Linked DNA regions of Puniceibacterium sp. IMCC21224. The protein of the gene in region 1 interacts with the protein of each later gene in a pairwise test. Links are inferred from orthologs where the notes say so. Each region holds a gene or a part of one and is shown in the gene's direction. Other genes may lie near its edges. The genes, in order: IMCC21224_RS13355 and grxD.

The links.
Region 2: the proteins of IMCC21224_RS13355 (region 1) and grxD interact in binary tests that used the Escherichia coli proteins (3 or more experiments, as listed by UniProt). The link is inferred for Puniceibacterium sp. IMCC21224 from one-to-one orthologs.

What each region holds. Positions count from the first base shown.
Region 1 is NZ_LDPY01000001.1:2,889,370-2,906,180, reverse strand. What follows is about bases 5,332-8,193. They hold IMCC21224_RS13355 (BolA family transcriptional regulator), read left to right. Parts: upstream 5,332-6,564; coding sequence 6,565-6,822; downstream 6,823-8,193. Other genes in these bases: gatB (Asp-tRNA(Asn)/Glu-tRNA(Gln) amidotransferase subunit GatB), read right to left, coding at 7,634-8,193; IMCC21224_RS27830 (DUF4177 domain-containing protein), read right to left, coding at 6,859-7,437; IMCC21224_RS13360 (DnaJ domain-containing protein), read right to left, coding at 5,866-6,489; msrB (peptide-methionine (R)-S-oxide reductase MsrB), read left to right, coding at 5,332-5,503. Also shown: IMCC21224_RS13400 (alpha/beta fold hydrolase), read left to right, coding at 133-954; IMCC21224_RS27835 (hypothetical protein), read right to left, coding at 946-1,290; IMCC21224_RS13390 (hypothetical protein), read right to left, coding at 1,477-1,818; cobaltochelatase subunit CobS, read right to left, coding at 1,815-2,801; IMCC21224_RS13380 (sigma-70 family RNA polymerase sigma factor), read left to right, coding at 2,938-3,492; IMCC21224_RS13375 (anti-sigma factor domain-containing protein), read left to right, coding at 3,489-4,196; IMCC21224_RS13370 (fasciclin domain-containing protein), read left to right, coding at 4,382-4,948; more of msrB, read left to right, coding at 5,039-5,331; more of gatB, read right to left, coding at 8,194-9,148; IMCC21224_RS13340 (hypothetical protein), read right to left, coding at 9,248-10,390; IMCC21224_RS13335 (transglycosylase SLT domain-containing protein), read left to right, coding at 10,902-11,588; IMCC21224_RS13330 (lysophospholipid acyltransferase family protein), read right to left, coding at 11,622-12,485; IMCC21224_RS13325 (hypothetical protein), read right to left, coding at 12,759-13,178; IMCC21224_RS13320 (SDR family oxidoreductase), read right to left, coding at 13,175-13,915; pepN (aminopeptidase N), read right to left, coding at 13,912-16,473. UniProt on the Escherichia coli protein: Transcriptional regulator that plays an important role in general stress response. Has many effects on cell morphology, cell growth and cell division. Acts by regulating the transcription of many genes, including dacA (PBP-5), dacC (PBP-6), ampC and mreB.
Region 2 is NZ_LDPY01000001.1:2,388,223-2,402,211, forward strand. Bases 4,788-7,649 are described here. They hold grxD (Grx4 family monothiol glutaredoxin), read left to right. Parts: upstream 4,788-5,968; coding sequence 5,969-6,331; downstream 6,332-7,649. Other genes in these bases: xth (exodeoxyribonuclease III), read left to right, coding at 4,788-5,449; IMCC21224_RS11065 (BolA/IbaG family iron-sulfur metabolism protein), read left to right, coding at 5,626-5,868; IMCC21224_RS11075 (cell division protein ZapA), read right to left, coding at 6,456-6,851; IMCC21224_RS11080 (hypothetical protein), read right to left, coding at 6,851-7,381; tkt (transketolase), read left to right, coding at 7,586-7,649. In the rest of the region: IMCC21224_RS11035 (deoxyguanosinetriphosphate triphosphohydrolase), read right to left, coding at 1-1,112; IMCC21224_RS11040 (iron-sulfur cluster assembly accessory protein), read left to right, coding at 1,189-1,512; IMCC21224_RS11045 (DMT family transporter), read right to left, coding at 1,678-2,595; IMCC21224_RS11050 (hypothetical protein), read right to left, coding at 2,592-3,698; IMCC21224_RS11055 (DUF6749 family protein), read right to left, coding at 3,760-4,239; more of xth, read left to right, coding at 4,667-4,787; more of tkt, read left to right, coding at 7,650-9,631; IMCC21224_RS11090 (serine hydrolase), read left to right, coding at 9,831-10,946; IMCC21224_RS11095 (DUF808 domain-containing protein), read right to left, coding at 10,940-11,923; IMCC21224_RS11100 (DoxX family protein), read right to left, coding at 11,971-12,369; IMCC21224_RS11105 (hypothetical protein), read left to right, coding at 12,501-12,710; gap (type I glyceraldehyde-3-phosphate dehydrogenase), read left to right, coding at 12,803-13,804; IMCC21224_RS11115 (hypothetical protein), read right to left, coding at 13,884-13,989. UniProt on the Escherichia coli protein: Monothiol glutaredoxin involved in the biogenesis of iron-sulfur clusters.

The sequences.
Region 1 (16,811 bases):
TTTTGACAAGGGCTGATCTGGCATTGTTCGGTCAGAATGGGGTCCGGGGCGATCCGACCGCATCATACGCCGCTTGCGCGTGGCATAGTGCCGGCCTAGCCTGCGGCTGATCTGTTTTCAAAGGCTTGGCCCATGCAATCGCTCTACCTTGATACTATTGACGCCACGCTGTGCTGGCACGACCTGCCGGGTGCGGGTGCGCCATTGGTCTGTCTGCCGGCGCTCAGTTTTGCGGCGGCGGCGAATTTCCTGGATGTGATCAGCGATCCGGTGTTGCAACGCCACCGGCGGTTGCTGATCGACTTGCCCGGTTCGGGGTTTAGTGAACCGGCGCATAATTTTGACTATACGCCTCGCGCCCATGCCGAGGTTGTCGCCCGCATCCTTGACCACATCAACCTTGGCCCTTCGGTTGTTTTCGGCCATTCCATGGGCGGTTCCGTTGCAGTGGCTCTGGCCGATGCGCGCCCCGATCTGGTGCGTCATCTCGTGGTGGCCGAAGGCAACCTGGTGCCCGGTGGCGGCGCCGGGTCGCGCCGCATCGGAGGATACGACCGGGCGGAATTTCTTAAATCCGGCTACGACGAGGCGCTTGCCGGAATCCGGGCCGAGGCAGTCGCAGGCGACGAATTTTTGTCCTTTCTGCACGCCAACTGGACGCTGGCCGATCCTGCAGCGCTGCATGGCAACGCCTGCGGGTTGATCGACCTTGATCCCGGACTCGAGGCTGCGTTTCTTGGCCTCGATCTGCCACGTACCTTTGTTTACGGCGACAAGAGTCTGGCGCATAATCCCGGTGCTGCGGATGTACCCGAACCGGATCATCTGGCCGAAGGCGGCGTGGCGATTTCGGTGATCCCGCAAGCCGGGCATTTCATGACCCGCGACAATCCGGGTGCGGTGGCCCAGATGTTGGCAGGGGTGCTGGCCGCGACCGAGGGGGCTTCAGCCTAACAACATGCTTTCGCATTCGCCCTGATACATTTCAGCGGCGCGCTGTGCCATGCGCATCCGGCGCGGATCGGTGCCAAAGGTGGCTTGTTGCAGCAGCGCCGCCTGCGCCACTTTGGCGCGAATTCGCCAGTCAAGCGCCTGAACCCCGGACAATCCGCCGGCCAGCGCCTGCGGCAGCACGGCGTCCAGCAGCGCCTCGACCCCGCGGCGCACCTTTTGGGTGCGTTCCGACGCCGGGCCATCAAACATCCACTGAAATTCCATCACGGCAGACAATCGCCCGACGCAGGTGGCAAAGACCTGCACCCGTTCCGTGGCCGTGCGGGGCAGGGCCAAAGCTCCGCCCGCGCACGCCAGAGCGCACCACAAACCCAATACAAGAGTTTTTAAACTGCTCATAAATTAAACAATAGCGCATAAATATCTACAAAAGTAAGGCAAAATAAAAACTTTTGCCATAGTTGCGCCAGACTTGCCCGCGCAGATGGGTCTGTTGCGGGGTTAAGGCACTGGGGATAGGGTTTAGTCTTTGTCGATATTCAGACCGGCGCAGAGCGTCATTTGCCGATCAAACAACGCACGGCTTTGCGCGTCTCCGCGCAGCAGTGCCTCGATCAAGAGCGCCATTCCCGGTCTCTCGGCGGCTATGGCGGCATCCGTCTCGGTTTTTGAGGCTCCGTTGCGCAAGGCCAGTGCGCGAAATCGCGCGGCCTCGGCGCGGGCCTGATCTGCGCCGTCCAGATAGGGCGACGTCCGCGCCACATCGCCGTAGCCTGCCCAAAGCGCGGCGCACCGCAGCGAGTCTTGTGCGTTGGCAGGAGTCGCGAGCGCCAGTCCGAAACAGGCCAGCGCTGCCCGAATCATCCCAGGCTGAGCGAAGCCGCGCTTTCGGGCAGTTCCTCGTCAAAGCAACGCTGGTAGAACTCGGCCACGGTCTGGCGCTCAAGCTCGTCACATTTATTGAGGAACGAGACCCGGAAGGCGTAGCCCAGATTGCGGAAAATCTCGGCGTTCTGCGCCCAAGCAATCACCGTCCGGGGCGACATGACAGTCGAAAGATCGCCGTTCATGAACGCGGTACGCGTCAGATCGGCAACCGTCACCATCTGACGCACGGTTTTGCGGCCCTTTTCGGTGTTGTAATGCGAGTTCTTGGACAGGACGATCGCGGTCTCGGCGTCAATCGAAAGATAGTTCAGCGTCGCAACAAGGCTCCAACGGTCCATCTGGCCCTGATTGATCTGCTGCGTGCCGTGATACAAACCTGTGGTGTCGCCCAGTCCAACGGTGTTTGCGGTGGCAAAAATGCGGAAATATTTATGCGGCGTCAGCACCTGATTCTGGTCGAGCAGCGTCAATTTGCCATCGGTTTCCAACACGCGCTGGATCACGAACATCACATCTGCGCGACCGGCGTCGTATTCATCAAAGACGATGGCACAGGGATTGCGCAGGGCCCAGGGCAGGATGCCTTCCTGAAACTGAGTGGTCTGCTTGCCGTCCACCAGCTTGATCGCATCTTTGCCGATCAGGTCGATCCGGCTGATATGGCTGTCGAGGTTCACGCGCACCGCAGGCCAGTTCAGCCGCGCCGCGACCTGTTCGATATGCGTTGATTTGCCCGTGCCGTGATAGCCCTGGATCATCACCCGGCGGTTGTTGCGAAACCCGGCCAGAATGGCGAGCGTGGTGTCCGGGTCAAATTTATAGGTGCTGTCGATGTCTGGCACGCGTTCGGTCCGGTCGGGAAACCCGTGCACGATCATATCTGAATCAATACCAAAGACTTCGCGGACCGCAATTTCTTCGGTGGGTTTTGCATTGATGTCGATCGTGCTGTCCGCCATGTGTCGCGCCCTTTGTCTCATACCTTTGAACTTGCGCCCGTGGTGCAACATATTGCACACAGGGGCAAGAGGAAGCGCACAGTTCAGAGCGTTCGGGCCACCAGACGACAGGTGGCACTGGGAAATACAGGGCAGAATGACAACGACGACCCCGCAGGAAGAGATCGAGGATATGCTCGCCCGTATTGCCATGGGGGATCGCAAGGCGTTTTCAGCGCTGTACCAGCGGACGTCGGCCAAGCTGTTTGGCATCTGCCTGCGTGTGCTGGCCGACCGGGCCGAGGCCGAAGAGGCCCTGCAAGAGGTTTTTCTGCGGATCTGGAACAAGGCCGGAATGTACCGCGCCAATGGCTATTCGCCGATGACCTGGCTGATCACCATTGCGCGCAACATCTCGGTGGATCGACGCCGCCGTCGGCCTGCTGCGGCGTCTGACGGGCTCGATGTGGCCGAAATCCTTGCGGATCCGGGACCGGGGCCCGAAGCGCAAACCATTGCCCGCGACGATGGCGACCGGTTGCAGATGTGTCTGAGCGAATTGCCGCCCGATCGCGCAATGATGGTGCAGCGTGCCTATCTGGACGGTGACACCTATGCCGATCTGGCAGACCTGACCGGGGTCAAGCTGAACACCGTCCGAACCTGGCTGCGTCGCAGTCTGTTACAACTGCGCGAATGCCTGAGCCGATGAGCGAACGTGATGACATAAATGGCGATCTGCCCGGCGGTGACGTTTCGCTCTGCGCGGAATATGTGCTGGGCTTGCTGACGGATGCCGAAGCGCGGGCCTTTGAGACGCGGTTTCAGGGTGATCCTGATCTGCGTGACGAATTGGCCTATTGGGCGGATCACTTTGCTGCTCTGACGGACGCGATACCGGCCGAGGCGCCACCGGCGGCCATTCTAGGCCGAATCGAAAATGCGGCCTTTGGTGCCCGTCCATCACTTTGGCGACAATTGATGCCGTATATCGCGGGGGCGCTTGTCGCGGCGTCTGTGGCCTGGGTCGCGATGGTTTCAGGGGTGCTGAACTTTGGCGCCGAAGAACCGCATCTCTATGCAAGCCTCGAGCCGGTGGGCAGCGACTTTGTTCTGTTGGCACATTATGCGCCCGACAGTGGCACCTTTATGGTCCGCCGGGACGAGGGGGTCTATCCGTCCGACGCCGCACTCGAGATCTGGCTCATCGCAGATGCTGACAGTGCACCGGTGTCGCTTGGTCTGATGGTGACAGACGGGCTGACTCAGATCCCGGTGTCGCGTGACATGGCAACCCTGTTCCCCGGAGCCACAATCGCGGTGTCACAGGAACCACCTGGCGGATCGCCGACCGGTGCGCCGACAGGGCCGGTGGTGGCCGTTGGTCAATTCCCGTTGGATCCCATCGCAGGCTGATCGTTTTATAAAGCGAGAGGGAACTGTCGCGTCTTGCGCGTCGACGTAGGGCCAAAATTTTTCGGCGAAAAATTTTGGCCCGAAACAAATGGCGCTTTTCTGTGCCGATCCTGAAACTTCTTTTCGAAACGCCCCGTTCCTACTCTCGATCCCGCCAAAAAGGCCGGGACAAGGAGAGAGAAACAATGACCTTCAAAACAATTTTCGCATCCGCCGCCGTTGCCGCTATCGCCACTGGTGCCTTTGCCGCGAGCCATTCCGAATCCGGTAACCCCATGGTCGGTGGCGCTGCCATGTTCGCTGACAAGAACATTGTCGAGAATGCGGTGAATTCTGCCGATCACACCACGCTTGTTGCCGCAGTTCAGGCCGCCGGTCTGGTTGAAACGCTGTCCGGCCCCGGCCCCTTCACGGTTTTTGCCCCGACCAACGCGGCCTTTGGCAAGCTCGCCGCCGGCACGGTAGATACGCTGCTCCTGCCCGAGAACAAGGACCAGCTGACCAAGATCCTGACCTGCCATGTGGTCGCTGCTGATGCGATGTCCGGCGCTATTGCCGGAATGATCGCTGACGATGGTGGCGAACACGATGTTCCGACAGTGGGCGGCTGTGTGCTCAAGGCCAAGATGAGCGGCGAGATGATCACTCTGACCGACGAACGCGGCCGCACGGCGACTGTGACCATCGCGGATGTCAAACAATCGAATGGCGTGATCCACGTTATCGACACGGTACTTTTGCCGACTATGTGATCCCTCCCGGTCACGCAAAAGTGCAGGTCCCACCCTTGCTTCGGCAGGGGTGGGACGCCTAATTCTAAACAGATTATCCGGAGGATCCTCATGATACGACGCGATTTCCTGAATTTTACCGCCGCTGCTCTTGGCTTTGGTGCGACCACCGGCCACGCCGCCGAGCGTTTCGAGATCATGCGCACCGAGGCCGAGTGGAAGGCGCTGTTGAGTGATCTGGAATACAAGGTCATGCGCGACGAGGGCACCGAGCGTGCCTTTACCTCACCTTTGAATGATGAAAAGCGGGCGGGGCGGTTTCTGTGTCGCGGTTGTGATCTGCCAGTCTATGACGGCGCGCACAAGTTCGATAGCGGCACCGGCTGGCCGTCGTTCTGGCAGGCCGTCCCGAATGCCATTGAAACCAAGGCCGATCGGTCGCTGTTTGGTGTCCGCACCGAGGCGCATTGCCGCCGCTGCGGTTCACATATGGGGCATATCTTTGACGACGGTCCCAAGCCTACCGGCAAGCGGCATTGCATCAACGGCGTCAGCCTAAAGTTTCAGGCGGTCTGACCCTACCTAGGTTCCCGTGATTTTTCCCATCGTAGGTCACAGATTGGTCATACATAGGCCCGGTCTGGGCGGTATTGTGACGCGTGTCGGATAAAAAGATTGGTTCTTGACGCAGTCACGCAAATTGTTTGGTAGCCAGTAACCGGGCGTGCCGCAGGGGGACCTGCGCGCGCCCTTTTTACAGGTCGCACGCAGGCCTTCTGGTTCGTGTGAGTGGCCGATATTTATATCTGCGCCAGACGCCAAAATAGGTGCCTAAGGTTAGGCTAAACAACCTAAGGGAGATTGTCTATAGTTGTGGGTATCGGTAAGCGGTCGTCCGCTGAGGCGCGGGCGCAAAGCCGCCGCCCCAGGATGATGCCCTATTTGAAGTTGCGGCTGTCCTTGATCTGGTCCCAGGCCCAGACGACTTCTTGCAACTGCTCTTCCTGGCTCCGATCGCCACCGTTGATGTCAGGGTGCAGCACTTTGATCAGTGCTTTGTAGGATTTGCGCACCTCGGCCTTGGTCCAGTGGTCCTTGGCTTCGAGGATGTCGATCGCGCGACGTTCGGTCGGGGGCAGGCGGCGGGTGCCGGTGATTGACTTGCCCGGATTGCGCGTGGCGTTGTCGCCCAGAACCTGATGCGGATCCTCGATCCCCAGCCGCGCCCAGGCCCGCGCTTCGGTGTCGCGGAAATCCTTGGTCTTTCGTTCCCAAACTTTGTCAGACGTTTCCTGTGCATTCATCTCGGCCTCGGTCTTGCCGTGGAAAAAGTTCCACTTGAGGTTGTATTCGCGCACATGGTCTTTACAGAACCAGAAATAATCGTCGAGCACATCCGGCGCTTTGGGAGCGCGGAATTTGCCGGGCTGTTCGCAGCCCTCGTGTTCGCACAGGCGTACGGAGGTTTCGCTTTCGCCCGACATGCTGCGTCGCCCGCGGGGGTTTTTCTTTTTCGACGACGATACCGACATATCGAAACCGAAGGGATCTGATTTGCTCATTGGGATACCTTTCCGACTCGGACGCCACAGTCTAGACTATCTGCTGACAGAGTGTAGGGGCGGGATGCGAAATAAATGACCAAAACCGAGGAAATCGAAACACGCCTGCGCGATGCCTTTGCGCCGACCGCGTTGACAGTGCGTGACGACAGCGAACAACATCGCGGTCATGCCGGGTTTCAAGAGGGCGGAGAAAGCCATTTCCATGTGGTCATCCGCGCGCCTGGGTTTCAGGGCCAAAGCCGCATTGCCCGCCACCGCGCCGTGCATGGCGCCCTCGGGACCGATCTGATGGGCCGAATCCACGCGTTGTCGCTGGATATTGACACCTGAACAGATGTCGGCGCGGCGCACCGCAGGATGCCCGCGTCAACTTCTGCCGGGCTGTTCGGCAGCAATCAGTCGCGCCGCTCTGTCGCGCAGGATCGAACTCATCTGATGCAGATCCTGCGTTTCCTCGACGCCATTGTCGGTCGCGGCGACGCGCGCTGTTCGTGCTACTTCTGGCGTCTCACCTAGGCGCGGCGTTTCAGGCGGTGCCGTGCTGGCGACGGGCAGCGCGACCAGCGTATTCATTGGATGCGCTAGGGGTTGATCTGGATCTGAGGTGCCAGTGGCTGTCTGCTGATCGTGTACTGCCTCTGCCAATGGCGTCGTCAGGACATAGGGTTTGGGCGCGTCTAGCTTTCGTGGCTGATAGGCTGCCACATCGCCCGCCTTTCCCCGCCGGAACACCAGCACGTTTCGCCAGACCGTGACTGTACTGGCCAAACCCGACCGCTCATCCGAGGGCAGGGTCTCGGCGCGCTGATATTCCCAGCCATCGGCCGCCATATCGTTCATAACCCGTTCCAGAGAATGGGAAAACCGCGCCTCTGTGCCTTTGATTCCGCGCGCGCGCTCACCCTTTGCGGGGGCCGGAACGACCTTGTATTCATACGCTGTCATGGCCGCTCGACCCTTTTTGCCTTGGACGTTTTGGTATCATAGCGCCGCATTCCCGCTGCGTCACGTCCTACGCGCCAGCGTAAACGTTTCTGGGGTGCTTGGCGCCTGAGCCGATGGACCCAAGCAAAACGAGGCGCCGCTTGATAGGGGCGCCTCGTTTCAGATCTGTTCAGGTATCGAGTATGGCAGTGCCGGGTTACAGACCCAGCTTGGCTGCAACGATCTGGTTGACGGCGGCTGGATTGGCCTTGCCGCCCGTGGCCTTCATCACCTGACCGACAAACCAGCCGGCGAGTTTCGGGTTCTGCTTGGCTTTTTCGACCTGCGCCGGGTTGCCTGCGATCACCTCGTCCACGGCAGCCTCAATCGCACCGGTGTCGGTGACCTGACGCAATCCTTTGGCCTCGACGATCTGGGCGGGATCACCACCTTCGGTGTAGACGATCTCGAACACGTCCTTGGCGATCTTGCCGCTGATGTCGCCCGCCTTGATCAGGGCAATCAGACCCGCCAGTTGTGCCGGTGTAACGGGGCTGTCGGAAATATCGCAATCGTCCTTTTTCAGCCGCCCGAAAAGTTCGTTTATGACCCAGTTCGCGGCCAGCTTTCCGTCGCCGCCTTTACCCGCAACCTCTTCGAAGTAAACGGCATTTGCTGTATCGGCGGTCAGGACCGAGGCGTCGTATTCCGACAGGCCAAAGTCCGCGACGAATCGCGCCTTCTTGGCGTCCGGCAGTTCGGGCAGTGAGGCCGCGATTTCATCGACCCAGGCCTGTTCGATTTCCAGCGGCAGCAGGTCAGGGTCGGGGAAGTAGCGGTAATCATGCGCTTCTTCCTTGGACCGCATCGACCGCGTCTCGCCTTTGTCGGGATCGTACAGACGGGTTTCCTGATCAATCTTGCCGCCGGACTCAAGGATCGCAATCTGGCGCTTGGCCTCGTAGTCGACGGCCTGCTGAATGAACCGCATGGAGTTCATGTTCTTGATCTCGCAGCGCGTGCCAAGATGGGAAAAATCCTGCGTTTCCTGATACTTTTCGTACTGGCCCGGACGGCAGACCGACACGTTGACGTCGGCGCGCAGGTTGCCGTTCTGCATGTTGCCATCGCAGGTGCCAAGATAGCGCAGGATCTGGCGCAGCTTGACCACATAGGCGGCTGCCTCTTCGGGTCCACGGATGTCGGGGCGGCTGACAATCTCCATCAGCGCGACGCCGGTGCGGTTAAGGTCGACAAAAGACATGTTGGGATCCATGTCGTGGATCGACTTGCCCGCATCCTGTTCGATGTGAATGCGTTCGATCCGCACCAGCCGTGCCACACCCGGCTCCATGTCAACGATCACTTCGCCTTCGCCCACGATAGGGTGGTAAAGCTGCGAAATCTGGTAGCCTTGGGGCAGATCCGGGTAAAAGTAATTCTTGCGATCAAAAGCCGACTTCAGATTGATCTGCGCCTTGAGGCCAAGCCCGGTGCGCACCGCCTGTTCGACACAGAATTCGTTGATGACTGGCAACATCCCCGGCATCGCTGCGTCAACAAACGCGACGTGCGAATTCGGTTCGGCGCCAAAGCCGGTCGAGGCCCCGGAAAACAGCTTGGCCTTGGTGGCGATCTGGGCATGGACTTCTAGCCCGATCACCAGTTCCCAATCGTGTTTTGCCCCGGAAATCACCTTGGGTTTCGGGGTCTCAAAGCTCAGATCCAGCATGGTTCACGTCCTCATCGGCACTTTGAGGCCCGGTTTAGGCCACCCCCTGCGCGGGGGCAAGTCCCGGCGCGCGGGTTCCAGCGACCAATGCGGAAGGCCTCAACTCGAAAGAGTGATGCGTGCAGGCTGGTAGTCAAGAACATGGAGAGCGTCGTTCGACTGATCCGGTACCCGCGCCAAAGCGGTCAGGGCACGGTCGCGACCGCACAGCGGGCCATCGCAGGGCCGGTGCACCCCGTCGGGATCGGCGGCTTGTGCCCAGACCAGCGGGTGTACTTCTGTCAGGTGATCGCGGGCGATCCAGTCAAAGCAGCGGGCGACGCGGGCGCGGGCCTGATCTTGCGGGCGGGCCGCGTCGGGGTTCGGGGCAGGCGTTCCGGCCAGGGTGTAGCCGGTGAAGGCCGCCAGCACGTTGACAGTGTGCTGGTCGGGGCGACGTTCGACAATGTCGTGCAGCCCCTCGGCAAAGAATTCGGCATCCAATCGCCGGAATGCGTCGGGATCGCGGCTGAGCGCGTCGAGATGGACCCAGACATAGGCCCCGGCCCCCCAGATATCGAGCGTGCGGGCGACCGTGCGGCGCGCCTCAAGTTCGAGCGCCTCGTGATTGCCATAGAGCAGCGGCAGCAGATGCAGCCCCATGGCGCGCATGTGGCGCGGGCTTTGGGGGTCGAGGTCAATCAGATCCTCGTAGTCATCCGCCACGCGCAGCGCGGGCTGTGTCTCAGCGACCAAAAGCGCGCAGCGGGCCGCAGCCAGCGACGGCGCATCCAGTTCGAACGGATCAAAGCGTTCGAGGATGTTGTATGCGGTGCGGAAATGGATCTGAAAGGCAGCCTGCTGGGCAACGGGCATCGTGTCGCCAGGCTCTTCGCCGCGCCAGAACAGGCCGACTTCCATATAGGCGCGGGCCACCACCAGGGCGACTCCATGATCCTCGCACAGCTCGCTCAGCATGTCATCCAGCTGGCGCAACGGCGCCTCGGCTGCCTTGGCATCGCCAAGGATGATCGCGTCGCAGGCGGCGCCAACCGCATCGGCGCGCGCGCCCTCGGCCAGCAGCTCGGCCATCGGTGTACCGCCGGGGGTGGTCAGCCGACGGGTGTCGAAAGTACGGATCAGACGTCCGAGTTCGGCCCAGTTTTCCTGTCGCGCCAGAAACTGGCCTTGGGCCAGATAGCGTCGACGCTCTATTTCTTCGGTGGTCTGATCACGGATCTCGATCACAACGTCGGGGGACATGGGTGCGATCTCCTGCACTGTGCTGGGCTTTGGTGGATGGGACGCGGGCGGGTCAACTGGCAGATTGGCGGGCATCGGGCCCGATTCTACGGCAGAACACTGTGGGCGGTGCAGCATCCGAAGCATCGGCGAGATCCGGCCAGTCCAGCGGGGATGAGAAATCTGAGGGCGTATCATTTTCATGCGCCAAATCTGCTCGCTCAATTTGGCCCAAAAAAGGCGTTTTGGCGGAAATGGCACGCCTTTCTACGGTTATTCCTGCGATTGCGGCGATGCGCGAACCAGAGTGTTGACACGATGGAAACAGGTCGTTGGCGGGCGGCATAGCGTCTGCTCTTGCAAGGGTGCCCATTCTTCGGGCAGTCTGCGCGTCATGCTGCGGATTGCGATCACTTTTGCCTTGTTTGTGGTTCCTGGAACCATTTTTGCGAACACTGAAGGCGCCTTTCCCGGAGCAGGGGCAACGGAAGTACCGCTGCATTTGCCCGACATGTCGCTACCCAGTGAAATCATGAGCCAGCCAATACCGGTCCCACTGGTGCTCGACATCGCGGGTGCCGAACCGATTGCGTCGCCGCTGGCGATCGAGAGGTCGCCGCGCCCGGTGGCGCGATCGATGACGCTGCCGCTTGCGCGCTGGTCGGACCGCGGGCGCGGTCTGCTCTGGACCCGTGCGGCGGTGTCGGCGCTGCGAGGCCATGCCAATGCGCTGCCCCGTATGGTGCCACGCGACATCGACACCTGGTGCCCGGCGTACCGCCATGCCAGTCGACCCCAGCGCGAAGCGTTCTGGGTCGGATTGGTGTCGTCACTGGCCAAACACGAAAGCACCTACAGGCCGCAGGCCGTCGGCGGTGGCGGCAAATGGTATGGGTTGTTGCAAATTCTACCCTCGACCGCGCGGGGCTATGGGTGCCGGGCGCGGTCGGGCGAAGCGCTGAAAAGTGGCCCGGCCAACCTGTCCTGCGCCCTGCGGATCATGGCCAAGACGGTGGCCCGCGACAAGGTGGTTTCAAAAAATATGCGGGGGGTGGCGGCCGACTGGGGGCCGTTCCATAGCGCGTCCAAGCGCAACGACATGATGGCCTGGACCCGGTCGCAATCTTATTGCAAACCACTGTCTTCGGTGCGGCCAAAGATGCGCCCTGTCACGCTGGTTCGAATGCGGCCTCTGGCCCGTCCGGGCACAGCGCTGTAATCCCACTGTTATGCAACTTCGCCTGACCGCGTGTCAGGTTCGCAGCCAGGTCGGCCGCCGGGTGCTGTCCACCAGAGACACAGCCGGAGCGCGGTGCCCTCCCAGCGCCAGAGTGGCGCGGCGCAGCAGGTCGATACCGTCTTCTGAGCGGGCGGGAAGCGCGCTTGCCGATATCGGTTCGCCAACCGTGAGGCGAAACGGCTGACGGTGTTTGTTCAGTGTCTCGTGAAACAGGGTGATGTCGCGCAGTGTCGGGTGGATCAGGTCAAAGAGATAGAACAGCACCGAATTGCGCGCCCGGATGTTCACCGGAATCACTGGCAGATCGAACTTGCGTGCCAGCATCGCCGCTGAGGGCATCCAGGGCCGTTCATGCAGGCTGAGTCCGCGGCGTTTTGCCAAACGACCCGACGGAAAGATCACCCCGATCCGACCATCCTGTGTCGCCTGTCGGGTATAGGCCATCGTTTCGCGGGTTTTGCCGTGGCTGCGTTTGTCCTGCCGCCATTCGACCGGCGCAATCATATCCGCCATCTGAGGCAAGACCCGCAAGATGTCGTGGTTGGCAAAGTAATAGGCATCGGGCCGCAGAGGCGCCAGCAGGTGGTGCAGGATGATGCCATCAGCGATGCCGGTGGGGTGGTTTGCCACCACCAGCGCCGCACCGTGCCTTGGAATGTGGGACAGCCCCGCGACCTCAACGTCGCGCGCCAACAGCTGACCCAACGCCGCCATGATCGCATCGGGGGGTAAATCCCGAAATGCAGTGGCCAGCGTAACAGTCTTCTCGTACCCCAGAACAGCATTCAGCATCCGGCGCGCCTGCGCCACACCGGGCCGAGCCGAAAACAGCCACGGCGCGCGTTCCTGAATCAAAGGGTCGAGACGTTCTTGCATTTCGGTACTCAAAGCAGGCCTGTGCAACAGGCAGGTGACAATTCGACGTTGAGTCGGGCGAAGGAAGCAATCCTCCTTGTCTTTTGGCGCGATATTCGCGCGAATTCCGGCCCATCGACTGCGAAACGCAGGCAAGTGTCTGCCGGTTCCCGATCTATTTCAGTTTTTCTGTCTCAGGACACAGCGGCCAAAATGGCCTTGCCCGTCGGGTTGCGCGGTGTGCGTGTCGCAATTGCTATTCGGACCCTGCCTGGTCCAAGGCACGCGCGCTGGTTAAAACAGCGAAAAGGGATGTCGTTCGGTTTGGACCCCTTGGGCCGCCAGCGCCGGCTGCAACTGGTCCGACGGGGGCAGAACGTCCTGCGGCAATCGCTGTTTGCGCCCGTCGTGCAGTACCAAGGTCACCCGCATTGAAAGGTCGAACCGCCGGTCCAGCCGCACCCGCTCAATGTCGTTTAGCGCCACCCGGTCCCGCACCCGGCCGCTATGCCATTCCATGGTTTCAGGTGTCAGGGTCAGCCCAGCGGCGCGCCCGACGCACAGATCCCACGCCGCAGGCAGGGTAAAGAGTGCGAGCGTGCCGACGATCCAGCCCTCAGCCCCGAACTGCAGGTAGCCGTACACAAGCACCGTCCACAGCGTGATCAGCGCGACGCATCCGCGCCAGCTGCGCGTCGGGGCGGTGTAGGTCACCGTCCGCCCGTCACGTCCAGAATCGTGCGCGTGACATAGGACGCAGCGTCTGACAGCAACCACAATACGCCCTCGGCCACCTCGTCCGCGGTGCCCGGGCGACCCAGCGGCGGCGTGTGCCCAATCTGCGCAAGCCGGTCAGGCACACCCCCTTTGGCGTGGATATCCGTGGCGATCAGACCGGGGCGCACTGCGTTGACCCGGATGCCTTCGTCCGCCAGTTCGCTGGCCAGCCCCAGGGTAAAGCTCTCGATGGCACCTTTGGACGCGGCATAGTCGATATACTGGCCGGGGCTGCCCAGACGCGCTGCGGCGGATGAGATGTTGACGATGCCTCCGCCCTGATGTTTGCGCATATAGGCCACCGCATGGCGCGCCACGTCGATGGCCCCCAACACGTTGACCGCCATGACGCGGGCCACCCGGTCCGGCGTGAGATCGGCGATCCCGCCTTGCGGCGACACGATGCCGGCGTTGTTGACCAGATCCAGCGGGCCGGGCGGCAGGGAGTCTATGATGGCGAACATCCTCTTGACCGCAGCCGGGTCGGACACATCGGCCTGAATCACATGCGCCTCGGCGCCGGTGCTGCGCAGGTCTGCGGCAACCGATTCGGCCCCGGTGACATCCTGCGAACAGGTAATGACGATCCGGGAGTATCCCCGCCGTGCCGCCATACGCGCCACAGCTGCGCCGATCCCGGCGCTGCCGCCGGTGATCAGCAGGATGCGGCTCATCCCAGAATCCTCGACACCATTTCTGTTGTATCGCGGCTCAGGTTCGGCTGGCCCGCGATCCGTTCGAGCGCCGCTTGCATCAGCGCCTGCCGATCAGCATCGTACCGCCGCCAGGTCTGAAACGCCGAACACATCCGGGCAGTGGTTTGCGGGTTCATCGCGTCCAGCCGGATCAGCGCATCGGCCAGCAGGGCATAGCCCTTGCCGTCCTTGCGGTGAAAACCGGCGTGATTCATCGCCAATGCGCCAAAGACAGCACGGAACCGGTTCGGGTTCTTCCAGTCAAACGCGGCGTGGCCGGTCAACGCCTCGGCGCGTGCCGCCGCATTGACGGGGGCGGTCGCGCCAATCTGCAGACCGAACCATTTGTCCATCACCAGCCGGTCGCCTTGCCATTGCTCTTCGAACGCGGCCAGCGCGTCGGTCTCTTGTCCGGCGCGGATCAGACAGGACAGCGCCGACAATTGCAGTGTCATGTTGTCGGCACCGGAAAACTGTGCCTGCGCCGCTGCGCCACCGTCCAGCCGGGTCTGCAGCGACAGAACCGCCGCGCCCAGGGCCCGCTTGCCGACTTGTTCGGCATCGGGGGTGTAGTCGTCGGTCACCTTTGCCGCCTCGGCGAGCGAGGGCAGAAACGCGCTCCAGCGCTCGGCCATCGCCTGCTTCAGCGTCTCGCTGGCCTGCCAGATCGCGTCGGGATCGGGCGTGGTTCCTGCCTCGAACAATACCTGCGCCAGTTCTGACTGGCTTGGCCCATTCAGCATCAGTTCGCGAAAGGCGGGGTCCAGCGTGTCGTCGCGGATCACCTGCGCCAGTGCATCAATCCATGCCAGATCGGGGCCGGCGCCGTCGCGGACCATCGCCACCAGACCGTCGCGGGCCAAATTGTACGACACCTCCCAACGGTTGAACGGGTCAGTGTCATGCGCCAGCAAAAAGGCACGTTCTGCATGAGTAGAGGCGCGTTCCAGCACAACAGGTGCCGAAAAACCGCGCAAGATTGACGGCACCGGTTTGCCCGACAGCCCCTTGAATTCAAAGCTTTGCTCGGCCTCGGTCATCTCAAGCAACGTGGTCTCGACCACCTCGTCACCGTTGTCGTTCAGCAGGCCCACGGCGATCGGCAGCACCTGCGGCAGCTTTTCGTCCTGGCCGGGCGTGGGCGGCGTTTTCTGGCGGAACGTCAAGGTATAGGTGCCGTCGGCATATGCCTCGTCCACCGCCAGACGTGGCGTGCCGGACTGGCTGTACCAGCGTTTGAATTGGCTCAGGTCGCGGCCGGTGACATCTTCGAACACCTTGAGCCAGTTCTCGATCGTGCAGGCCTGTCCGTCGTGGCGGGCAAAGTAGAGTTCCAGCGCCTCGGCATAACCCTCATCGCCGACCAGCCGTTTGAGCATGCCGATCACTTCGGCGCCTTTCTCGTACACCGTGGCGGTGTAGAAGTTGTTGATCTCTTGAAACGATTCCGGGCGGACAGGGTGCGACAACGGCCCCTGATCCTCGGGGAACTGGCGACCGCGCAGGTCCATCACGTCGCCGATACGCTTGACCGGGGCCGAGCGCATGTCAGAGGTGAACTGCGAATCGCGAAATACCGTCAGCCCTTCCTTGAGGCACAGCTGGAACCAGTCCCGGCAGGTGATCCGGTTGCCGGTCCAGTTGTGGAAATATTCGTGTGCGATGATCGCCTCGATCCGTTCGAAATTGGCATCTGTCGAGGTTTCGGGCGAGGCCAGAACACAAGACGAGTTGAAGACGTTCAGCCCCTTGTTCTCCATCGCGCCCATGTTGAAATCGTCGACCGCAACGATGTTGAACACGTCCAGATCGTATTCACGACCATATACCTCTTCATCCCAGCGCATCGACTTTTTCAGCGCCTCCATGCCAAAGGCGCATTTGTTCTCATCCCCCGGACGAACCCAGATATTCAGTTCGACCTTGTTGCCGCTACAGGTGCGGAAACTGCCGGGGAAATTGACCAACTCGCCGGCGACCAGCGCGAAAAGGTAGGACGGCTTGGGCCAGGGGTCATGCCATTCGGCCCAATTCTTGCCGGATTTTTCGGGGTTGCCGTTGGACAACAGCACATTGTGCGGCCCCTCAATGCGGACGGTAAAGGTCGACATAACGTCGGGCCGGTCGGGATAATAGGTGATTTTGCGAAACCCCTCGGCCTCGCATTGGGTGCAATACATGCCGTTCGACATATAAAGCCCCTCAAGTGCGGTGTTCTTGTCCGGCGCGATCTCGACTTCGGATTCCCAGACAAAGGGTTTGGTCGGCACGCTGCAGGTCAGACCCTGCGCGGTGACGTCAGCGGTCACCGGCTTGCCGTTGATCTTGGCGCTGATCAGTTTCAGATCTTCGCCATGCAGAAAAAACGTCTTGTCGGTGGCATCGGGATTCGGGGCAAAGCTGATTTTGCTTTTGACCCGCGTCGCGCCGGGATCGAGCAGAAAGGTCAGGTGGACCTCTTCGACGACAAAGCCGAAAGGCGTGTAATCCTCGAGATAGATCGTTTCTTGCGTCATCTCGGCGGCGGCATCTTTCATCTCGGAAACTCCGGTAAGCGGGCTAGGGGCCGTGTGTCTGGCCGGGGTTCGGTTCGATTGCAGAACCCGCCCCATCGCCAAAGTGTTAGGTCAGAGCGGCAGAGCCTGCAACCTCGTCGCCACATAGATCAGGCAGGCGACGGGCACAGCGCGCCTGGTGGCGCGGCCATACGGTACCTCGACTCGGGCGAATCGTCGAAAATGCAGGCAGAAATTGCGTAGCTGTCGCGTGCGAACTGAAACCTGTTGCAAACGGGGCGGTCTATTGTCGTCGGCATGTCATCATCCCGGTCATCGCTGATCGAGTCGCCCTGATCACGGCCATGCGACCGCAAATG
Region 2 (13,989 bases), 500 kb from region 1 along the record:
CCTGCAATGTAATCCGCCACCAGCCGCACCAATTCGGTCTCGTCCTCCGCAGTATCGATTTCCCGGTGCCAACGCTGCGGCAGCAGGTCTCGACGCGACAGGTAGAGCGGAAAAAGCTCGTTAACCACAATTGTCACCCGTTCGCGCTGCACCATCACTGGTGGCGCGCGGTACATGTGCTCAAACAGAAAGTCGCGGATCTGTCGCAGCTTTGCCCAGAGTGACGTCGAAAAAGCAATCACCGGGCGCCCCAGGTTGCGCACTGCCTGGGCGTCACCGCAGTTGGCGGCCAAAAGGTTGGCGCGCGAGGTATCAATCACATCGCTGACCATTGCGCCAAACACCCGGCGTAGCGCCTCGTGCCGCCGCCGATAGGGATCAAGTCCTGGATAGAGCAAGTCCACCTCGGCGTAGGCCGGACCGATGATCGGTAGCTCGGCAATCCGGTCTTCGGTGAACAAACCAGCGCGCAGACCATCGTGCAAATCGTGATTGTTATAGGCAATGTCGTCAGACAACGCGGCAACCTGGGCCTCGGCGCTCGCGTGGGTCGACAGCTCCAGATCGTGGCGTGCGTTGTATTCGGCCAGCGCATACGGCAGAGCACCGGTGACCGGGCCGTTGTGTTTGGCCAATCCTTCGAGGGTTTCCCATGTCAGATTCAGCCCGTCGAATTCAGCATAGTGCCGCTCAAGAGACGTGACGATGCGCAGTGCCTGAGCGTTGTGATCAAACCCGCCATAAGGTTTCATCAGCGCGTCCAGCGCGTCCTCACCGGTATGACCAAATGGGGTGTGACCCAGGTCATGCGCTAGGGCCACCGCTTCGGTCAGGTCAGTGTTGAGGCCAAGTGCGCCAGCGATCGTGCGCGCCACCTGCGCGACTTCAATCGAATGAGTCAGTCTGGTGCGGTAAAAATCGCCCTCGTGTTCGACAAACACCTGGGTCTTGTGTTTCAGGCGCCGAAAGGCCGAGGAATGGATGATCCGGTCACGGTCGCGCTGAAAGGGCGAGCGAAAGGCGCTCTCGTCCTCTGAGACCAGCCGCCCCCGAAGGTCGGCGGCGTCGCAGGCCGCTGCGCTGCGTTGCGTCGGCTGAAAACTTGCGTGCATCTGGTCCCGTCCTTGTCGCCCGGCCCGTGCCTGCATATATTGCCCCTGTAGGAAAAGATAAACCCGTGAGGATGCCATGCAAATTCCGCCCCGAGTCACCCCCCGTGCCTTTACCCGGCTGGCCGAGATCGGCGCCGGTGATCAGGGCCAGGCGCTGCGCGTCGCAGTCGAAGGCGGCGGCTGTTCTGGTTTTCAATACGACATCACGCTCGGCGCACCGGAAGACGGCGATCTGGTGCTCGAAGGTCAGGGCCAGAAGGTTGTTGTCGATTCGGTATCGCTGCCGTTCCTGTCCGATGCCGTGATCGACTTTAGCGACGAGCTGATCGGCGCGCGGTTCGTGATCGAAAACCCGAATGCCACATCGTCCTGCGGCTGCGGTACATCGTTTTCGATGTAAGGGAATGTTCGGTGTGGCTTGCCGGGTATATCTAGCGATACCCGGCAAGCGGCTTGATCTGTGCGCAACCAGGATCTGCTAGCGCAGAGAAGTGCGTATTTAGAAAGAGAAGAAGTTCGGCAGGTCGGCCGACACTGATGTCCGGTCGCCCTGCTGTCGCGTCGGTCAGACCGCGAGAGACTCGCGACGGCGTGGGACAAGTTCGTCCGCGATCAGCCAGAGGCCAGAGGCAATCACCAGCGCGACACCTATCATCGTGCCCGATCCCGGCACCTCACCAAATGCCACGAACCCGATTGCCACCATCCAGACGAACTGAAGATTCATCAGTGGTGTTGCCACATAGGCCGGCAACAGGCGGAGGGCCACGACCACAACCCAACGGGCAAAGAACAGGAACGTCGCATAGGCTGCGATCCAGCCCAGATCGGCCAGCGCCATCGGCTGCCAGACAAACGGAAGCGCCACGCCCATCACCACGAGAATCGCCAGGTTGGGGTAAAAAACCTGCGCCAGCGCGTTGGTTTCGACCCGACCGATATAGCGCGACGCCACCATAGATCCGGTTCCGGTCAGAGCCGCCAGAAGCGCCCAGAAATGTCCGGGCTGCAAACCCGACAGGCCCCCCGGCATCAGACAAATCACCCCCAGAGTCCCAAGTCCAAGCGCGGCCCAGGCCTGCGGACGGATCGGTTCGTCCAGAACCGGACCGCTGAGAAGTGCAGCGATCACCGGCATCAAGCCAATAAACAGAAAGACATCCGCGAACGGCAGCAGCCGAAAGGCCTGAAAAAAGCCGACGCAGGCCAGCACTGTCAGCAGCGAGCGCACGGCCATCGCACGTGGGCACCGGGTGGTGAGCCGCCCCGCCCCGGTCACGCCGTCTGCCCCCCCCGGCAGTCCGAACGGCGTCCGGCTGACTCCATAGGCCAGCGCCAGCACGATCCCGGCCGAGAGACAGAAAAGCTGCGGTGCTGCAAAGCTGCCAGAGATATGTTTGGTGATCCCGTCAGCGGCGGAAATCATCAGCGTGTAGAGCGCCACCAGCACGGCGCCCATGACAGCGGGACGTAAGCCACTCACGCGCTTTGTTCCATCATGCTGCCGTGACGCAGCGAATCCAGACGCGGGGCGTCCGGGCGGGCGAAGCCGTGAAAGAACGCCTCAAAATGGTCCGACTTCTCGGCTGAGGCCAGAACATCTAACGCGCCAGGCGACAGGTTGTCCGCGATCCGGTCCCGCATGTGCAGCCAGTCACCAGAGCGCGCGCCATCCATACTGAACATGAATTCGGACATTTCGCGCAGTGGCGCACTGTCCTGTGTGGCGCGATCAAAGCGCATCCGTCCGGACAGGATTGTCCCTGAAAAGATCGGAGCACCAGTGGTGGCCTGATGCCAATTGCACACCAGATAATCGTGGTAGGCGTCGTGAATGTCGATATCGGGATCACCGGTCACGGTGAAACCATAGGTTTCGCGCGCCAGCCAATCCGACCAGAGCGGTGGTGGAACCTCTCCCGCGTAGATCAGTGCCACACAAATTTCGGCCAGCAGATCGGCATTCTGATCGAGATAGGCCAGCAGGCCGGAGAAATGCAGCGAAGTCACCGCCGATGCATCTAGCTGCGGATCGAACCGGCCATATTCGCTGAGATAGAATACCGCGTGCGTCAGTTCATATGCCGCCTTTTTGTTCGGCAATGCAAAGGTTTGCGAGCGGCTAATAAAGCTTCTCATCCGCCCCTCGAGCCCGGCATCAGTCGGCAGGGGGTCACGACCCCGACGGGTCATCAGGCGGCGGGCTTCCATCCGTTGCAGGTCGGACATTTCCGCATGAGCCAGATCCTGAGACACCGCCCAGTCGACCAGCTGCTCGGCTTTGTTGCCCTTCATCCCCAAGGCTTCGAGATCGAGCGTGATCGACAGCAAGAAGCGATAGTATTGCGGAAAGAAGCTCATTCGCTGTTCCACGGTGTCGTAGAAGGCCTGATGCGACGCCAGAGCGCCATCCGGCAATTCGGTGCCGGTGCTTTCAAGGACGTTCAGGATCTCGGCGTTTTCCTTGAGCCAGAATACATCGTCGCCGGTGCGGCGCTCGGCCGCAAAGCTGTGCAGAAGCGCGCCAAAGCGCGCCTCTTGCCGCTGGACCCGGGACGGAACACGCAGTTGGATGACATTACTCATGGTCATTCTCCCTTTGGGTTTCGTGGGAGGGGCTGTTGCCCCGTCCCGATCCGTTCAAAGCTCAGGAGCCCGAAGTGAAGAGCGCGCAGCCGTCGCCAGCAGCGGTCATTGTGGTCTTCGGTGCGGAGCCCGAGGTGAACATCTCAACCGCGTCGCCGGTGGTTGCCTTGGTGCCAGCCGGTGCGGAGCCCGAAGTGAACATCTCAACCGCGTCGCCGGTGGTTGCCTTGGTGCCAGCCGGTGCGGAGCCCGAGGTGAACATCTCAACCGCGTCGCCGGTGGTTGCCTTGGTTCCAGCCGGTGCGGAGCCCGAAGTGAACATCTCAACCGCGTCGCCGGTGGTTGCCTTGGTGCCAGCCGGTGCGGAGCCCGAGGTGAACATCTCAACCGCGTCGCCGGTGGTTGCCTTGGTGCCAGCCGGTGCGGAGCCCGAGGTGAACATTTCGACCGCGTCGCCCATCAGCGCATTGCCGAGGGTCTGGGGCGAAGAGCCGGAAGTGAAGAGCGAGCAGCCGTCACCACCGTGAAGATCGGTTGTCATGCGTCCTTTCGTCACATGAGAAGAAACGTTCGAAAAAACTGTTTTGCGTTGAGCGGTCATTGTCGTCTCCAGGGTTAAATTCCACTCCCTGACGCTTGCACGTGTTAATTGTTTCTCAAAATGTTTTTCTCTTAATGCGTGTTTATCCAAATACTTATCCACGTGAGTTCACGCGTACAGTTATATGGTGGAGGTTTGCTTCGTTAAGTTATCCACAGGCAAAAGAAAATTTATCCCAAGGCGGTAAACCGCTGGGTTCCTGACGAATCACTTACTCTTGCAGTCGACCCACGCGTCACGCAAAGGTGGAATCAGTTCGGTCTCTGACACAGAGTGTATCACACCTGACACAGATTTAGACAGTCTTGACGCTTGTTCGCGTCGGGCATTTGGGCAATAGATCAGCCACATCACGAGGGGAACGCACATGCGGATTGCCAGCTTCAACATCAACGGAATCAAGGCACGGGTCGGCGCACTGACCGACTGGCTCGATGAGTCACAGCCTGACGTCGTGCTGTTGCAGGAAATCAAGTCGGTCGACGACGGGTTTCCGTCCGAGTTGTTCGAAGATCGCGGCTACAACGTTGCCACTCATGGTCAAAAAGGTTTCAACGGCGTGGCGATCCTGTCCAAGCTGCCGCTCGAGGATGTGACCCGCGGCCTGCCCGGCGACGACAGCGACGAACAGGCCCGCTGGATCGAAGCGACTGTGGTCGGCGATCATTCGGCGGTTCGGCTCTGTGGGTTGTATTTGCCGAACGGCAATCCGGTGCCGGGGCCAAAATATGACTATAAACTGGCGTGGATGCAGCGGCTTGAAGCCCGCGCAAAGGCATTACTGGAGGCAGAGATGCCCGCGCTGATGGCTGGCGATTATAACGTCATCCCCCAGCCAGAGGACGCGGCCAAGCCCGAGTCCTGGACCGAGGACGCGCTATACCTGCCGCAGACGCGGGCGGCGTTCCGGCGGATCCTGAACCTTGGCTTTACCGAGGCATTTCGCGCGCGGACCAACGGTCCGGGGCATTATTCGTTTTGGGATTACCAGGCCGGAGCCTGGAACCGGAACAACGGAATCCGCATCGACCACTTCCTGCTCAGCCCCGCCTGCGCTGACATGATGACTGATTGTCAGATCGACCGCGACGTTCGGGGGCGCGAAAAACCGTCGGACCATGTGCCGGTCTGGGTCGAGCTGGTCGCCTAGCTGTATCGGGGCTGCGCACTGTGACTGTGTTACAGTCTGGCAGCGAACCGCAGGCGACGTCTCTGACGCCGGTTTTTTCCGCATCGGCATCGCAGCTGGGCGCACATATGTGCCCGGACTTGCGCCCGGAGGCGGGCCGTCCTACATCTGTGGAACACCAGTAAAGGGAGCCGACAATGGCGATGCAGGCCAACGAAATCGAGGATTTGATCCGGGCTGAATTTCCGCAGGCGCGGATTACGATCACCGACCTCGCCGGCGATGGCAACCATTACGCGGCCGAAGTGATCGACGATTCATTTCGCGGCAAAAACCGGGTACAGCAACAGCGCGCGGTCTATGCCGCACTCAAGGGCAAGATGGACGGAGCGGCAGGTGAATTGCATGCGCTGGCGCTGACCACCAAAGTGCCGGAATGATCGGAGACATCTGCGCCGAGGCGGTTCAGGGCGCAGGTGCATGGATAGAAGATTGGTGTCGGGCGTGTTGAGCGGCGGCACAACGGAAAAGGATAGACAGATGAGCGACGCAAAGACCCGGATTGGCGATACGGTCAAATCCAACGATGTGGTGCTGTTCATGAAAGGCACCAAAAGCATGCCGCAATGCGGTTTTTCCAGCCGCGTGGCCGGTGTTCTGAACTACATGGGCGTGGAATTTGCCGATGTGAACGTGCTTGAGGATGCAGACATCCGCCAAGGCATCAAGGATTACTCGGACTGGCCGACGATCCCGCAGCTTTATGTCAAAGGCGAATTCGTCGGTGGTTGTGACATCATCACCGAGATGACCCTGTCGGGGGAACTCGATCAGCTGTTCACCACCAATGGCGTAACCTTTGACAAGGACGCCGCTGACAAGATCCGCGAAGCCAACGGCTGAGGCAATGCCCTGACACCAGAAACCACGAACGCCGCCCGACCGGGGCGGCGTTTTGCGTTCCAGTGGCAGGCCCTTTTCTATTGGCCCTGCGTGGCGCGAGAGAACCTCCGGACCACCCCGAATGTCAGAGAGCGGACTTTTGTTCCATCTCGTCGGCCAGGGATTCCACACGCGCGGCAATCTCAGCCAGGGTATCAGTCACCTTCGCCGGGATCACCGGCACCTCGACCCGTTCGGGCGCAGGCGCAGGCGTGGCGCGCAGCGTCTGCAGTTCGCCAAGATATCCGGCGGCGCGATCTTCGCTTTCGCGCAACTTGTCCTCGAGTCCGGCAGTCTTGTCCGCCAGCATCAGCCCCGCCATCAACAGCATCCGCGTTTCGGGCACCCGCCCGATCTGATCAACCAGCACCGAGGCTTCGGCATCAAGCATCGCGGCAGCGGCAAGAAGGTACTGCTCTTCTCCGACCTGGCAGGCAACCTCGAAAGTGCGGGTGCCGATGGTGATCTGAACTTCGGGCATCAGATATCCTCCTCTGAGGGGGCATAGCCGGTGGCGGCGGTCAGCAGTGGCTCCATTGCCTGAAGCACCGCGCGGTTTTCCGCCACATCGGCCGCCTGAGCGGCGCGCAGCCCCTCTAACTCGGCCAGCATCGCCTTGTTGATCAGATGCGGTTCGCCCACGTTCTCTTCTAGAGCGGCGCGCATTTCCTGGTTGGTATCGCGCAGCATGTCATTGGCACGGCGCAACCGCTGAAGCTCAGTGTCGATCCGGTTCAGCGCCTCGCGCTGCGATCCGACCTGTTCGTGCAGCTCGGCGACAGTGTTTTCCTGCTTCTCGCGGATCGCCCGCACCCGCTCTTCGAGCTGGGCATTGGCCAGCCGCTCTTCTTGCAGCGCATCGCGCAGCGCGGCCATCTCCTCAGGATCTGCCTGTGGGGCGACCTCTGGCTCGGGTGTCGGGACCGGAGCGGGATCCAGCGTCTCCACACCATACGCGATGCGGTCAAGCGCTGCGGTGATGCGCCGTTCCAATTCGTCAATCTGGGTCATGTTTTGCCCTTTGCACTGCCTTCGGAGCCTATAGCGCGGCATTCCTTGCGAATCGCCGCCGCTCCGTTGCCATCAATTCTAGCAACGCTGAATGGAAAATGCGCCCCCCTTATGTGTCAAGACCTTATGGGCCGTGCTTGAACTTCGCCGCCACGCTGCTATTGGAGGGGCCGACATACCCCCTTTGCACAAGGATTGCCGCCCGTGGATATTGCAGCATTGCGCACCAAGAACCCCGATCACTGGATGAAGGCGACCGCAATCCGTGCGCTCGCTCTGGACGCGGTCGCCGCCGCCAAGTCGGGCCATTCCGGCATGCCCATCGGTATGGCTGATGTCGCGACCGTGCTGTTTGGCAAACATCTGAAATTCGACGCCGCCAACCCGACCTGGCCCGACCGCGACCGGTTTATCCTGTCGGCCGGCCACGGATCAATGTTGCTGTATGCGCTGCTGTATCTGACGGGGGATGCTGAATTCCCGCTCGAAGAGATCAAGAATTTCCGCCAGTGGGGCGCCAAAACGGCTGGCCACCCCGAGAATTTTCTGGCGCAGGCGATTGAGACCACAACCGGTCCGCTGGGTCAGGGCCTCGCCAATTCGGTCGGTTTCGCCATGGCAGAAGAGATCCTGCGCGCCCGCTTTGGCCAAAAGATGATGGATCACCACACCTATGTCATCGCCGGTGACGGTTGCCTGATGGAAGGTATCAGCCACGAGGCCATCGGCATCGCCGGCCGTCACAAGCTGTCAAAGCTGATCGTATTCTGGGACAACAACAACATCACCATCGACGGCACGGTTGAACTGTCGGACCGTACCGACCAGCCCGCCCGTTTCCGCGCCGCCGGTTGGGATGTGCAGGAAATCGACGGCCACGACCCCGAGGCGATTGACGCCGCCATCACCGCCGCGAAACAGACCGACACCCCGTCGATGATCGCCTGCAAGACGCATATCGCACTGGGCCACGCGGCGCAGGACACCTCAAAGGGTCACGGCGCACTGACGGATGCAGGTCAGATGGCGGATGCCAAGGCTGCCTGGGGCTGGACCACCGGCCCGTTCGAAGTGCCCGGCGATATCAAGTCGGCTTGGGAAACCATTGGCCAAAAGGGTTCGTCAGACCGCACCGCATGGGAGGCTCGGCTCGAGTCTCTGTCGGCCAACCGTCAGGCCGAATTTGCCCGCACCATGGCCGGCGAAGCCCCGAAAAAGCTGAGCGCCACCATCAAGGCACTAAAAAAGCAGATGAGCGAGAGCGCGCCGTCAGTCGCCACGCGAAAATCGTCGGAAATGGTGCTCGAGGTGATCAACCCGATCCTGCCCGAAACCGTCGGCGGTTCGGCTGACCTGACAGGTTCCAACAACACGCTGACCAAGGATCTGGGCGTCTTTGACGTGGATAATCGTGGCGGGCGCTATGTCTACTGGGGTATCCGCGAACACGGCATGGCCTCGGCGATGAACGGCATGGCACTACACGGCGGTCTGCGCCCCTATGGTGGCACGTTCATGTGTTTCACCGACTACGCACGCCCTGCGATGCGCCTTGCCGCCCTGATGAAGATGCCGACCGTCTTTGTCATGACACATGACAGCATCGGTCTGGGCGAAGATGGCCCGACTCACCAGCCGGTCGAACATCTGGCGATTTCCCGCGCCACGCCCAACACCTATGTCTTCCGCCCTGCCGACACGATCGAGACGGCCGAAGCGTGGGAAATCGCGCTGACCTCGACCACCACGCCATCGGTGCTGGCGCTAAGCCGTCAGAACCTGCCGACCGTGCGGACCGAGCACAAGGTCAAGAACATGACCGCGCAGGGCGCCTATGTGCTGGCCGACGCTGACGGAAAACGTCAGGCGATTCTGATGGCCACCGGATCAGAAATCCAGGTCGCCATGGAGGCCCGCGATCTGCTGCAAGCCGAAGGCATCGGCACACGGGTTGTGTCCATGCCCTGCTGGGAGCTGTTCGAGCAGCAGGACGAGGCCTATCGCCGTCGCATTCTGCCCGGCGGGCCGGTACGTGTCGCGATTGAGGCAGGCGTGCGCTTTGGCTGGGATCAGTGGCTGCTGGGCGAACGCGGCAAGCGCGAAAAAGCAGGTTTTATCGGGATGCACGGCTTTGGTGCGTCTGCCCCGGCGGACGAGCTGTATTCGCAGTTTGGCATCACTGCCGAAGCGACCGCACAAAAGGTCCGCGATCTGATAGACGGCAAGTGGCAGGACGCCGCCGCAGAATAAGACAACAGGCGGGGGCTTTGGTCCCCGTCCTCCCCCTTTTCGGCTGGGATCAGAGGCCGCTGTCCCGCCACGATTGCGAACTCTGTCAACGCACAGGACGACGAAACGCACCGGCAGGAAAATGTCGCCGCAGGCAGAAACTGGCCGCGCGCTGCGTTGGACGCTTTGCACCCTGATGACACCGGTTTAGACCCTCGTCATGCGCATGCCTCATCTCACGTCCTTTGTAACCGCGTCGACCCTGCTATTGGCTGTACCGGCCGAGGCGCAGGACAATCGCGGCGCGGAACTTGCACGCGTCCTGCTGCAACGCTCGGGTGCGCCCGGCGTAGCGGTGGCGTGGATCGACGAGGGTCGGCGCGGCATTGCCGTCGCCGGTGTTCGGGCGCGCGGCACTGATGTTGCGATCTCGCCGCAGGATCAGTGGCATATCGGATCAAACGCCAAGTCGATGACGGCAACGCTGGTCGCACGGCTGGTCGAGGCGGATGTGATCCATTGGGACGACACTATCGCACAGCATTTGCAGGGGTTTCCCATCGACCCCGGCTACCGTGATGTGACGCTGGCGCAATTGCTGGCCCATCGCGGCGGGCTGCCAACCAATCCGGGCCGCTGGTTTCTGCATCGGCTGACCGGGCATGATGTGATGGCGGACCGGCGCGCTTATGCTGCGCAAATTTTGGGGCACACACCGCAACCCCAACCGGGGCGCAGCTTTCATTACTCCAATGCCGGGTATGTCGTCGTCGGCGCCATGCTTGAGGCTGCCACTGGCCAAAGCTGGGAAGTGCTGATGCAGGACTGGCTGTTCGAGCCGCTGGATATGGAAAGCGCCGGTTTTGGCGCGCCGGGAACGGCGCAGACCCTTAGTCAGCCACGCGGCCATGGCGGACATTTCCCCTGGTCGCGGGCGGTGATCACACCGGGGCCAGAGGCCGACAACGTCGCCGCCATGGGCCCCGCCGGAACCGTGCATCTTAGCCTGAACGATCATCTGCGGTATCTGCGCGCCCACATGACCCGCCCCAAAAGCTTTCTTTCCGACGCGAATTGGAACAGGTTGCAGAGCGATGTGGCTGGTCAGGGCTATGCTATGGGTTGGGTCGTGCGGAGTGATAGGATACTGGCGCATACCGGCTCGAATACCTTTTGGTACAATATGGTGTTTGTCGACCGGGCGGGCCGTCGCGTGCTGACGCTGGCGATGAACGAGGCAGCACTTGCGCGCGTCGAACCAGCGGCAGCCGGAGTGGCGCAGCTGTTCTTTGCTCAGGACGGCGCAACCGCCACGGAAACACCCGACACTCAGTGAGCCGACGGTTTTTCCCCGCCAAAGACCGCGCCCCAGAGCGGTGCGATCATCCGCGTCCCGACGGGAATGAGGATCAGCCCCAATGCCACCCCCAACACACCATCCATCGCCGCCGTTGCAACCCATTCGGCAGCAGCATGAAACGTCTCTGGCACGACATCCGCCACGGCGACAGCGATGCGATGGATGAACTCCTCTGGCAGATGCCAGCCCAATTCACCCACCCCGTGCACCACAATCGACCCACCGACCCAAAGCATAGCCGCCGTGCCAACCGTGCTGAGGACACGCATCAGGACCGGCATCATCTTGACGATCCCACGTCCCAGCGAACGCGTCAGCCCCATCTGTCCTGTCTGCGCCAGCCAGAGGCCGATATCGTCCATTTTGACAATCAGCGCGACCGATCCATAGACCAGCAGCGTAATCATCACCGCAACAGTGGCCAGCGTCGCCGCCTCCATCCAGAACGTGCTGGGCGGGATCGCAGCCAGAGCGATGGTCATGATCTCGGCTGACAGGATAAAGTCGGTCTTGATCGCGCCCTGGACCTTTTCCTCTTCGAGATGTGTGGGATCACCGACGGCATGACTGCCATCCGGCCCGCCCGATTGATCGTCATGCGGCATGATCGCATGGGCGATCTTTTCCGCGCCTTCAAAGCACAGATATAGCCCGCCCACCATCAGCAGCGGCGCAATCAACCACGGCGCAAAACTGGTCAGCAACAGGCCCGCAGGCAACAGATAGACCAGCTTGTTTGTCAGCGACCCGCGTGCGATCCGCCAGATGATTGGCAATTCGCGCGCGGCCGCAAACCCGTGAACGTATTTCGGCGTCACGGCGGCATCGTCAATCAGCGCGCCTGCCGCCTTGGACCCCGCCTTGACCGCCTGCCCCATCACATCATCGACCGAAGCCGCAGCAATCTTGGCAATACCCGCCACATCGTCAAGAAGCGCCAGCAATCCGCTCATTTGTTATCCTCTATTCAGCCGTTCCGACAACCTAATGTAATGTGACCTCAGCGCAACCAGCGCCACACATATCGCCCCGGTCCATGCGCAGCCAAGACAAGACATCCACCGGCAATGGCCCAGTTCTTGACCAGTATGCTCATTTGCCAGGGATCCTCGGGTAAATAGTGAAACACCGACGTCGCCAGACAATACAGCGCAAGCGCAAGCGCGACACCCCGCACCCAGACACCGGCAATCAGGGCCATAGCGGCAGCCGCATTGAACACCAGTGCCGGCCAGACCAGAAGCCAGGGCAACCCGCGCCCGACCAGCAATTGTCCCGCGGCATCCGGGTCAATTGCCTTTTGCACCGCACCGGCAACAAAGAGCAGCGCGATCAGTATCCGACCCACACAAACGAGCAGATCAGCGTAGCGGTCGGGGGTGGGGGTGTAATCAGGCATAGGCTCCTCAGGTCCAGCACGGGCGACATGCCCGGATCGTCACATAGCGCGGCACCGACCCGCGCACAGATTGGGCCACCGGTGACCAAACGGCACAATGCCGCGCAGCCCGCCCCGGCATGATTTCAGGCGTGACAGCGCAGCGCCGCTCTGGCATCACCAACCGCGTGACGCAAGCAAACGGGACAGCCGCCACCATGACGAATTTCCTCGCCATTGCGCTCGGGCTTGTGATCATTGCGGGGATCGGGGCAGATTACATGCTCTATGGCACCGAGCATCTGTTGTTTCTTGGCAAGAAGTTCCTGACCTTGCTGGGCTGGGTTGCATTCTGGCGCTGATGCCACCGCAGCCGGGACCACACCTTGACTTACCCAGAGGCATTTGGTTCTTGGCAACAGAAATTGACAGGACCTAACGGGAAGGACGTCTTATGACCACCAAAGTTGCCATCAACGGGTTTGGCCGCATCGGCCGCAACGTGCTGCGCGCGATCATCGAATCCGGCCGCACGGATATCGAGGTTGTGGCCATCAACGATCTGGGTCCGGTCGAAACCAACGCACACCTGCTGCGCTACGATTCCGTGCATGGCCGGTTCCCGGTCGAAGTCACCACTACCGCCGACTCGATCGACGTGGGTCGCGGGCCGATCGCAGTGACTGCGCTGCGCAACCCCGCCGAATTGCCGTGGTCCGGCGTAGATATCGTGCTGGAATGCACCGGCATCTTTACCTCAAAAGAAAAATGCCAGGCGCATCTCGAGAATGGCTCAAAACGTGTTCTGATCTCGGCTCCCGGCGCCAATGCGGACAAGACCATCGTTTACGGCGTGAACGACAGCACGCTGACCGCTGATGACATCATCGTTTCGAACGCATCCTGCACAACCAACTGCCTGTCGCCGGTCGCCAAGGTGCTGAATGACACCATCGGCATCAAACGCGGCTTTATGACCACGATCCATTCCTATACCGGCGACCAGCCGACGCTGGACACCATGCATTCGGATCTCTACCGCGGCCGTGCTGCGGCGCTGAACATGATCCCGACCTCGACCGGCGCAGCCAAGGCCGTGGGCCTGGTTCTGCCGGAACTGGCGGGCAAGCTCGACGGCGTTGCGATCCGCGTGCCGACACCCAACGTGTCGGTTGTGGATCTGACCTTTGAAGCGGCGCGCGAAACCTCGGTGGACGAGATCAACGCGGCGATCCGCTCCGCTGCTGACGGCGCGCTCAAGGGGATCCTAGGCTACACGGATCGTCCGCTGGTGAGCATGGATTTCAATCATGACCCGCATTCGTCAATTTTTCACACCGATCAGACCAAGGTGATGGAGGGCACATTGTGCCGCATTCTAAGCTGGTACGACAACGAATGGGGTTTTTCAAACCGCATGGCAGATACCGCCGTGGCAATGGGCAAGCTGATCTGAGCCAGCGCCACTGACGTCAGGACGTTAAACCGGCAGGGCACGCTCCTGCCGGTTTTTTTGTTCCTGAAAGGTACCCTGACTAGGGCGTGGAACTGTCCATGGCAGCGCAGGCCGCGCGATACCCGGACACTGCCAGAGGAAGCGCGCTCTGCGATACAATCGGTGGAGCGGAAAATCGCTCCAAC